DNA from 2 places in the Frigoribacterium sp. Leaf164 genome. Region 1 is predicted to be linked to the other one. Evidence: predicted binding sites of a transcription regulator. Region 1 holds the regulator's gene; the other holds the start of a gene.
The links. The regulator HrcA, encoded in region 1, represses chaperone genes, less so after heat shock. The targets are predictions, from matches to a motif close to TTNGCACTCGNNNNNNNCGAGTGCNAA.
Positions count from the first base shown of each region.

Region 2: groL (chaperonin GroEL) is a predicted target of HrcA. The motif match lies at 1,600-1,626, and genes of this name have one in related genera.

Region 1 is NZ_LMOX01000001.1:1,124,647-1,129,677, forward strand. It holds gene hemW (radical SAM family heme chaperone HemW) at 1-357, shown strand, start outside; gene ASF82_RS15195 (DUF4870 domain-containing protein) at 424-963, opposite strand; gene hrcA (heat-inducible transcriptional repressor HrcA) at 1,212-2,234, shown strand; gene dnaJ (molecular chaperone DnaJ) at 2,374-3,486, shown strand; gene ASF82_RS05080 (16S rRNA (uracil(1498)-N(3))-methyltransferase) at 3,489-4,232, shown strand; gene ASF82_RS05085 (histidine triad nucleotide-binding protein) at 4,289-4,711, shown strand; gene ASF82_RS05090 (PhoH family protein) at 4,701-5,031, shown strand, end outside.
Region 2 is NZ_LMOX01000003.1:664,581-669,611, reverse strand. It holds gene ASF82_RS11070 (DUF3263 domain-containing protein) at 1-291, shown strand, start outside; gene ASF82_RS11065 (LytR C-terminal domain-containing protein) at 312-944, shown strand; gene ASF82_RS11060 (cold-shock protein) at 1,257-1,460, shown strand; gene groL (chaperonin GroEL) at 1,667-3,286, shown strand; gene ASF82_RS11050 (cell wall metabolism sensor histidine kinase WalK) at 3,924-5,031, opposite strand, start outside.

The DNA.
Region 1 (5,031 bases):
GGCCAGGACTGGTGGGGCGTCGGGCCCGGTGCGCACAGCCACGTGGGCGGCGTCCGCTGGTGGAACGTCAAGCACCCGGCCGCCTACGCCCAGCGGATGACCGCGGGGGAGTCGCCCGGGGCGGGGCGGGAGACCCTCGACGACGAGACGCGCCGGGTCGAGCGCGTGCTGCTCGCCGTCCGCACCCGGGACGGCCTGCCGACGAGCGACCTCGACGCGACGGGCCGGGCGGCGGTCGCCGGGCTCATCGCGGACGGCTGGATCGACGGCCGCGCCGCCCTAGCAGGCCGTGTCGAGCTGACGCGCACCGGGCGCCTGATGGCCGACGCCGTCGTCAGCCGGCTGCTCCCGGCGTGACGCGAGGCGCGCCTCCCCGGGGGAGACGCGCCTCGGTGGGTGCGGCGACGCCGTCGCCTCGGCGGGCTACGCCTTGATGAACTCGATCGTCAGCGGGTACTTGTAGTACTCGCCCTTGTTCGCGGCCAGGGCCGCGAGGATGCTGAAGACGAGGATGACGATGGCGACGGCGGCCGAGATCAGGTAGCCGACGAGCACGATCCAGAGCAGGGCACCGACCACGCTCGCGATCGTCATCGTGATCTGGAAGTTGAGCGCCTGACGCGTGTGCTCCCGGATGAACGGACCGCGGTCCTTCAGCACGAGGTAGCCGACGAGCGCCGGGATGAACCCGAACAGGATCCCGCCGACGTGGATCAGCGTCGACCAGAGCTTCTCGTCCTCGGGGCGGAGGGGCTGGCCGGCCTGCTGGTAGCCGGCACCGCCGCCCGGGGCCTGCTGCCCCCAGGGCTGCTGCTGGCCGTAGGGCTGCGGGCCGCCCTGCGGCGCCTGCTGGCCGGGTGCCTGCTGGCCGTACGGCGGCGGGCCGGGCTGGCCGGCCGGGCCGCCCTGGCCGGGCTGCTTCGCGTAGGGGTCGTGCGGCTCTGCGGGCGGGGTGTCGGTCATCTGCTCACCTGGTTCGTCGTGGTCGGAGGTGACGGCCTCCCGCCCCGGAGGGGCCGGTGCCCGAGGGCGTCGACCGGACCGCGCGGTCCGGTGTCCGTCACGCCGAGCATAGGACAGGGAGGCGCGGCGCGAGTAGGTGCCGCCAGGCCGGTGGCGTAGCATTGGCAGTCTGGTACGGCGAGTGCCAGCCGGTCCGTGTCGACGCCCTCGGGGCGCAGCGGGCCCGTGGTGCGATGAGGAGGTGTGCGGTGGTCTCGGAACGAGGGCTCGAGGTGCTGCGCGTCATCGTGCACGACTACGTCGCCTCCCGCGAGCCCGTGGGCTCGAAGTCCATCGTCGAGCGGCACCAGTTCGGCGTCTCCGCCGCGACGATCCGCAACGACATGGCCCTCCTCGAGGAGGAGGAGCTCATCGCGGCCCCGCACACCTCGAGCGGCCGCGTCCCCACCGACAAGGGGTACCGCCTCTTCGTCGACCAGCTCGCCGACCTCCGACCGCTCAGCGCCGCGCAGCGCCAGGCGATCGAGACCTTCCTCGGCGACTCCACCGACCTCGACGAGGTCCTCGGCCGCACCGTCCGCCTGCTCAGCCAGCTGACGAACCAGGTCGCCCTCGTCCAGTACCCCTCCTTCTCCCGGGCCCGCGTCCGCCACGTCGAGCTCGTCAGCCTCGCCGAGCGCCGGGTCATGACGGTGCTCATCACCGACACGGGCCAGGTCGAGCAGCGGGTCGTGGAGCTCCCCGCGCCGGTCGACGAGTCCTTCCTCGGCGAGCTGCGCTCCTCGCTCAACGCCCTCGTCGGCGGGGCTGCCCTGAGCGCCGCCGCGACGGCGCTGGCCGACCTGCCGGCGCAGCACCCGCCCGAGCGCGCGGCCACCGTCGGGCTCCTCGTGGCGAGCCTCGTCGAGCAGCTCGCCACCGGCCGCCAGGACCGCCTGGTCATGGCGGGCGCGGCGAACCTCGTCCGCATCGGCGACGACTTCAGCGGCAACCTCTACCCCGTCCTCGAGGCCATCGAGGAGCAGGTGGCGCTGCTCCGGCTCTTCGGCGAGATGCAGCTCGACGCCGTCGACGTCGCCGCCAGCATCGGCCGCGAGAACGAGTCGTTCGGGCTCTCGCAGGCGTCCGTCCTCGCGAGCGGCTACTCGTCGTCGGGCAGCGAGATCGCCCGCCTGGGCGTGCTCGGCCCGATGCGCATGGACTACTCCACCAACATGGCGGCGGTCCGGGCGGTCGCCCGCTACCTCTCGTCCCTGCTCTCCGAGCGCTGACGAGGGCCGGCGCCGGCCTGCGGCCCCGACCACCGACTCCACCCCCAGACACGACACACGACCAGCAGACATCCCACCCAGACATCCGCCCCGCGGCCCCCGCGGAGCGCAGACGCACACCAGAGGCAGACGAGAACCAGTGGCAGATCATTACGACGTGCTCGGAGTCGACCGCTCGGCGACCCCGGAGGAGATCAAGAAGGCGTACCGCAGGCTCGCGCGCGAGCTGCACCCCGACGTGAACCCCAGCCCGGAGGCGTCCGAGCGGTTCAAGGACGTCACGCACGCCTACGACGTCCTCAGCGACCCCCAGCAGCGGGAGCGCTACGACCTCGGCCCCCAGACCGGCTTCGGCGGTGGCGGCGGCGCCGCGGGCTTCGGCGACATCTTCGACGCCTTCTTCGGAGGCGGGGGAGGCGGGGGTCAGCGCCAGGGGCCGAGGTCGCGTCGCGAGCGCGGCCAGGACGCCCTGCTCCGCCTCGAGGTCGACCTGGAAGAGATCGTCTTCGGCACGCAGCGCGACATCGAGGTCGACACGGCGGTGCTCTGCGAGACCTGCTCCGGGTCCTGCTGCGCGCCCGGCACCTCGCCCCAGACCTGCGACATCTGCCACGGCTCGGGCCAGATCCAGCGTCAGGTCCGCTCGCTGCTCGGCAACGTCATGACCTCCAGCCCCTGCGGCACCTGCCGCGGCTACGGCACCGTCATCCCGAACCCGTGCCCGACCTGCCAGGGCCAGGGCCGCGTCCGCGCCCGCCGCACGATCCCCATCGACATCCCCGCGGGCGTCGACACCGGCCTCCGCCTCCAGCTGCCCGGGCAGGGCGAGGTCGGCCAGGCCGGCGGCCCGAACGGCGACCTGTACCTCGAGGTCAAGGTCCGCCACCACGAGACCTACAGCCGCAACGGCGACGACCTGCTGGCGACGCTCGAGGTGCAGATGTCCGACGCGATCCTCGGCACCGAGACGACCCTCGACGGCCTCGACGGCGCGGTGGAGATCGAGCTCAAGCCGGGCACCCAGAGCGGCGACGTGCTGACCGTCCGCGACCGCGGGGTCACGAAGCTCCGCGGCACGGGCCGCGGCGACCTCAAGATCGGCGTGCAGGTGGTGACGCCGACCAAGCTGAGCCACAAGGAGCGCGAGCTGATCGAGAAGTTCGCCGCCGGCCGTCGCGAGCAGGCGCCGGAGCTGTCGCAGTTCCAGCAGGGCCTGTTCGGCAAGCTGCGCGACCGGTTCCTCAACTTCTGATCGTGGCGCACTTCTACCTGGTCGACGACCTGACGGAGGCGGTGGCGGGCTCGACCGTCACGGTCACCGGCGCCGAGGCACGGCACGCCGTCACCGTCAGCCGGGTGCGGGTCGGCGAGCAGCTCACGCTCGGCGACGGCCGCGGCACGGTCGTGCGGGGCGAGGTGACCGAGGCGACCGGCGACCGGCTGTCGCTGGTGGCGGCGACCGTCACCGCGCATCCTCGGCCCGGGGTCCGGATCGCGCTGGCCCAGGCCCTCGCCAAGGGCGACCGCGACGAGCTGGCCGTCCAGGCCGCGACGGAGCTCGGCGTCGACGAGGTCGTCCCCTGGTCGGCGTCGCGGTCGGTGTCGCGCTGGGAGGGCGCCAAGGTCGCGAAGGGCACGAGCCGCTGGCGCGCGATCACCCGTGAGGCGACCAAGCAGGCGATCCGGCCCTGGGCGCCCGAGGTCCTCGACCTCGCGACGACGAAGCAGCTCGCGGCCCGCACGGCGCTCGGCCCCGTGCTCGTGCTGGAGCCGACGGCCGACCTCGCGCTCTCCGCGGTCGACCTCCCGCCCGAGGGAGGCGCGGGCTCGGTCGTCACGGTGGTGGTCGGCCCCGAGGGCGGCGTCTCGCCCGCCGAGCTCGCCCTCTTCGTCGACGCGGGCGCCACGCTCGCGAGGCTCGGCGACAGCGTGCTGCGGACCTCGACGGCGGGCCCGGCGGCCCTGGCCGTCCTCAGCGTGCGGCTCGGTCGCTGGTAGGCGGCCCCGTCGTCGACGTCGGGCCGGTGTCACCGGCCGCCGGTACGATGAGCGGCATGTCCGACGACCAGACCAGCCAGGCCCCCGGCGGCTCCGACCAGCCGTCCGTCTTCAGCCGCATCGTCGCGCGCGAGATCCCGGCCGACATCGTCTTCGAGAACGAGCGGGTCATCGCGTTCCGCGACGTCGAGCCCAAGGCTCCCGTCCACCTGCTCGTCGTCCCCAAGACCGAGCGGTGGCACGACGTCGCCGAGCTGGCCGCGGGCGACCCCGCGCTGCTCGCCGAGATCGTGGCGACGGCCTCGGCCCTGTCGGCCGACCCGGCCGTCTTCCGCTCCGACGACGGCACCGACCTCTCGGTCGGCCGCGGCGAGTTCCGGCTCGTCTTCAACACCGGCCCCTCGGCCGGCCAGACCGTGTTCCACGTGCACGCCCACGTGCTCGGGGGACTCCTCCAGGAAGGCACCCTTGCCCACTAGCGACACTCCGTCCACCGGCTCCGACGCCCGCGCCGAGGGCGCGACCCGGGTCGACATCACCGTCGACGGCGTCGCGATGGTCCAGCTGCTCGGTCCCCACGACCGGCTCCTCAAGACCGTCGAGAAGCAGTACCCCGACGTCCGCGTGCTCGTGCGGGGCAACGAGGTCGGACTCGAGGGGCCGGCGGCGTCGGTCGCCCGGGCCCGGGGCCTCGTCGACGAGCTCGTCTCTCTGGTGCGCAACGGCCACGACCTCGTCCCGGCCGAGGTCGAGACCAGCGCGAAGCTGCTCGACTCCGGGCAGGCCGCGCCCGCGGACG
Region 2 (5,031 bases), on a different contig from region 1:
ACCGACGAGGGCAGCAGGGGCACCGGCGTGCGCGCGGGCGCGTTGTCGACCCTCGACCGCGCGATCCTCGACCTGGAGCAGTCGCCGCCGGCCACGCCGGGCCAGAAGGAGGCGCTGATCCGGAGAGAGCTCGGGCTCGGCGTCGCGCGCTATCAGCAGTTGCTCAACTCGCTCATCGACCGACCTGCTGCACTGGCCTACGCGCCCCTGGTGGTCGGTCGCCTGCAGCGCCTGCGCGACCAGCGCGCCCGGGCCCGCGCCGACCGTTCGTTCGGGCCCACGCCCCGCTGACCCGGAAGACCACGGAGACCATGCCGAAGTACCCCCGCGATCGTTTCGACGAGGTGCCCCGCGACCTGGAGAGGGTCGGGGCGCACCGCTCCGAGCCCCGCCGGGGGCGCGGCTGGGTGGTCGTCGCCTGGGCGGCCCTCGCCACCGGCCTCCTCGTCGGCGCCGGCGTGGTCGCCCTGGGCGTCCTCAACGACAGCTTCCAGTTCGTCGCCCCCAGCGCGAGCAGCTCGGCCGAGGCCGGCGACGCGACGACCGAGCCGTCCGACGAGGCGACCGACGGCGACGGGGCCTCGACCGACGGGTCGACCGACGCCGCCGGCGAGACGCCCGCCGTGACGCCGACCCCGACGGCCACCGCGGCCGACCCCTCCGACGTGCCCGCCTCGACGACGATCGCCGTGCTCAACGCGACGACGACGAGCGGCCTCGCCGGGCGGGCCGCGACGACGCTCGACACCGACGGCTGGACGGTCGGCAGCCAGGGCAACGCGCCCGAGCGCTCCGCCACCTCCACCGTCTACTACGCCACGGCCGCCGACCGCGCGGCCGCGCTCGGCGTCGCCGAGTCGCTCGGCATCGACGCGACGCAGCAGAGCACGGCCTTCCCGGGGGCGACCATCACCGTCGTGCTCGGCACCGACTTCTCGTCGTAGCGGGCGAGCGCGGGGGGCGACGCGACCGGGGCCGGGCCCCGCTCCGCGCCTCCTCGGGGGCTTCCTCGTGCCCCTTCTGTTTCGGGCGTGTAAAGGATCGGGCCGACGGGCGCCCGCGGGTTCGTTCTGCGGCCTTCGGGGCTGTCGTCGGCGCCGGGGGCCGCACTACCATCTGGTCTTGGTCGCCCCCTACGGCCCGCCCGCCCCGCCCCGAACGAGCGAGGCTGCACCGTTCGGGTGCGCAGGCCACTGCGTCGACCCGGCCCCGGCACCGACCGGCCGCCGTACGAACACAGCAAGGGGAGCAGCACCATGGCACACGGGACCGTCAAGTGGTTCAACGCGGAGAAGGGCTTCGGCTTCATCACGGTCGAGGGAGGCGGGCAGGACGTCTTCGTGCACTACTCGGCCATCGACATGAGCGGCTACAAGGTGCTCGAGGAGGGCCAGGCGGTCGTCTTCGAGGTGGGCACCGGGAGCAAGGGGCCGCAGGCGGAGTCGGTGCGGCTCGCCTGAGCCCCGCCCCTCGGCCCCTCGGCCCCTCCGACACGACGCCGTCCGCCCTCCCGGGGCGGGCGGCGTCGTCACGTCCGGGGGCTCGCCGTGGGCCTGCCCGGACGGCTTGCACTCACAAGGTGGGAGTGCCAGAATCGCTCTGGCACTCGCCGCAGGTGAGTGCCAAGTACCTCTGCTTCATGACGTCCGGGAGGGACGAGTAACACATGGCTAAGATCATTGCTTTTGACGAAGAGGCCCGTCGCGGCCTCGAGCGTGGCCTGAACATCCTGGCCGACGCGGTGAAGGTCACGCTCGGCCCCCGCGGCCGCAACGTCGTCCTCGAGAAGAAGTGGGGCGCCCCCACCATCACGAACGACGGCGTCTCCATCGCCAAGGAGATCGAGCTCGACGACCCGTTCGAGAAGATCGGTGCCGAGCTCGTCAAGGAGGTCGCCAAGAAGACCGACGACGTCGCCGGCGACGGCACCACCACCGCCACCGTGCTCGCCCAGGCGCTCGTCCGTGAGGGCCTCCGCAACGTCGCCGCCGGTGCCGACCCCATCTCGCTCAAGCGCGGCATCGAGAAGGCCGCCGCCGCGGTCTCCGCTCAGCTCCTCGCCGACGCGAAGGACATCGAGACCAAGGAGCAGATCGCGGCGACCGCCTCGATCTCCGCCGCCGACCCCACCATCGGTGCGCTCATCGCCGAGGCCATCGACAAGGTCGGCAAGGAGGGCGTCGTCACCGTCGAGGAGTCGAACACCTTCGGCACCGAGCTCGAGCTGACCGAGGGCATGCGCTTCGACAAGGGCTACCTGTCGCAGTACTTCGTCACCGACCCCGAGCGCCAGGAGGCCGTCTTCGAGGACGCCTACGTGCTCATCGTCAACTCGAAGATCTCCAACATCAAGGACCTCCTGCCGATCGTCGACAAGGTGATCCAGTCGGGCAAGCAGCTCCTGATCATCGCGGAGGACGTCGACGGCGAGGCCCTGGCCACGCTCGTCGTGAACAAGATCCGCGGCATCTTCAAGTCGGTCGCCGTCAAGGCCCCCGGCTTCGGCGACCGTCGCAAGGCGCAGCTGCAGGACATCGCCATCCTCACCGGTGGCCAGGTCATCGCGGAGGAGGTCGGCCTCAAGCTCGAGAACGCCACGCTCGACCTGCTCGGCCGTGCCCGCAAGGTCGTCATCACGAAGGACGAGACCACGATCGTCGAGGGTGCCGGCGACGCCGAGCAGATCGCCGGCCGCGTGCGTCAGATCCGCAGCGAGATCGAGGCGACCGACAGCGACTACGACCGCGAGAAGCTCCAGGAGCGCCTCGCCAAGCTCGCCGGCGGCGTCGCCGTCATCAAGGCGGGTGCCGCGACCGAGGTGGAGCTCAAGGAGCGCAAGCACCGCATCGAGGACGCCGTCCGCAACGCGAAGGCCGCCGTCGAGGAGGGCATCGTCGCCGGTGGTGGCGTCGCGCTCATCCAGGCCGGCAAGACCGCTCTCGCCGAGCTGCAGCTCGAGGGCGACGAGGCGACCGGGGCGAACATCGTCCGTGTCGCGATCGACGCTCCCCTGAAGCAGATCGCCTTCAACGCGGGCATGGAGCCCGGCGTCGTCGCCGACAAGGTCCGCGGCCTCCCGATCGGTCACGGCCTCAACGCCGCGACCGGCGAGTACGTCGACATGATCGCCGCCGGCATCATCGACCCGGCCAAGGTGACCCGCTCTGCCCTGCAGAACGCCGCCTCCATCGCTGGTCTGTTCCTGACCACCGAGGCCGTCGTCGCCGAGAAGCCCGAGAAGAACCCGGCCCCGGCCGGCGACCCCACGGGTGGCATGGACTTCTAGTCCGCACGGTTCCACGCTCAAGGGCGGTTCCCCTCCGGGGGAGCCGCCCTTCGGCGTTCCCGGGGGCCGGCCCCGGCCGCCCGTCGTCCGCCCGGCCGCTCGGCGTCCGCCCGGCCTCCCGGCCGCCCGGCCGCCCGGCCTCCCGGCCGCCCGGCCGCCCGGCCTCCCGGCCACCCCGCGTCCGCCGGGCCGCTCGGGTCGGGGCTCGTAATCTGAGAGTGATCCTGGGCCACGGGCTCTGCGGCACCACGTTCTCGGGGGCTGTCGCCGTGGACTCTCTCGTTCTGGGCTGGTCCGTCCGCTCCGCGGCTGTCCGTGCCCGTGCCCGCGCCCGTCGAGAGTCCGTCGGCCCGGACAGTGTCAGCCGGGCGTTTCCTGGGGGAGGGCTGCCCGGCGCCGCTGAAGAACGCGAGCGATCCGTCCGCCGTCGACCAGATCACAGGGATCCCCGGCGTTCGATCGCCCGATCTCTCTCAAATTACGACGTGGCGGACGTCGGGTGAGCGGGGCGGGCGCGCCGGGGGGAGGCGAGCCGGGAGTCCGGGTCGGGCAGGCCAGAGGCGCGCAGGGGCCGCGATCGGGACGGAGCGAGGGAGGCGCGGGCTACGCGATCGGGACGGAGCGAGGGAGGCGGGGGCTACGCGAGCGAGACGGAGCCGGGGGAGGCGGGGGCCTGGCCGGGCACGCCGGTCGCCGGCGTCTCGGGCGGGACGCCGTTCTCGGGGAAGAGCGGCAGGGCCACGCGGAAGGTGGCTCCGCCCCCGGGGGTGTCGAAGACGTCGACGCTGCCCCGGTGAGCCGCCACGATGCCCGACACGATCGCCAGCCCCAGGCCCGAGCCGCCGGTGTCACGGGTGCGCGACGAGTCGGCGCGCCAGAAGCGCTGGAAGATCTTCTCGCGGATCTGCGGCGGGATCCCCTCACCGTGGTCGACGATGTCGATCGTCGCCACGCCCCGGCCCGGGTCGGACTGCACCACGAGCTCGATGGGGCTGTCGTGCTCCGTGAAGCGCATCGCGTTGCCCATCAGGTTCGTGATCACCTGCCGCAGCTTGTTCTCCTCGCCGAGCACGACGGCGGGCGCCTCGGGGCCGTGGCCGGCCGTGCCGTCACCGGTGCCGGCGGCGGCCTCGTCGGCGGCCCGCGTGGCGCGGGCCCGCAGGCTGCGCAGCCGGGCGAGGGTCGCGCCCGCGAAAGACACGGGGCCCGTCGCCCCGGGGTCGAGGGCCGTCTCGGGGACGCTGGCGGGCGCGTCCGGGCCGACGGGCGCCTCCTCGCCGGTCTCCGACACGACCGGGTCGTGCACGACCACCGCGATGTCGCGGTCGGGGTTCGACGCCATGGTGTCCAGGGCGGAGTCGCGGGCGATCGTCACGAGGTCGACCGGGCCCAGCTCGAGCGGCTTCGACTCGTCGAGGCGGGCCAGCGCCAGGAGGTCCTGCACGAGCACGCCCATGCGGATCGCCTCCTTCTCGATGCGGTCCATCGCCTGGGCGACGTCCTCCGGCTTCGTGAGGGCGCCCATCCGGTAGAGCTCGGCGTAGCCCCGGAGGCTGACGAGGGGCGTGCGCAGCTCGTGGCTCGCGTCGCCGACGAACCGGCGCATCTGGTCGATGGTGCGCGCCCGGTCGTCGAACGCGCTGTCGATCCGGCTGAGCATGGAGTTGAGCGAGCGGTTGAGGCGCCCGACCTCGGTGTTCGGCGTCGTCGAGTCGAGCCGCTGGCTGAAGTCGCCGTCCGCGAAC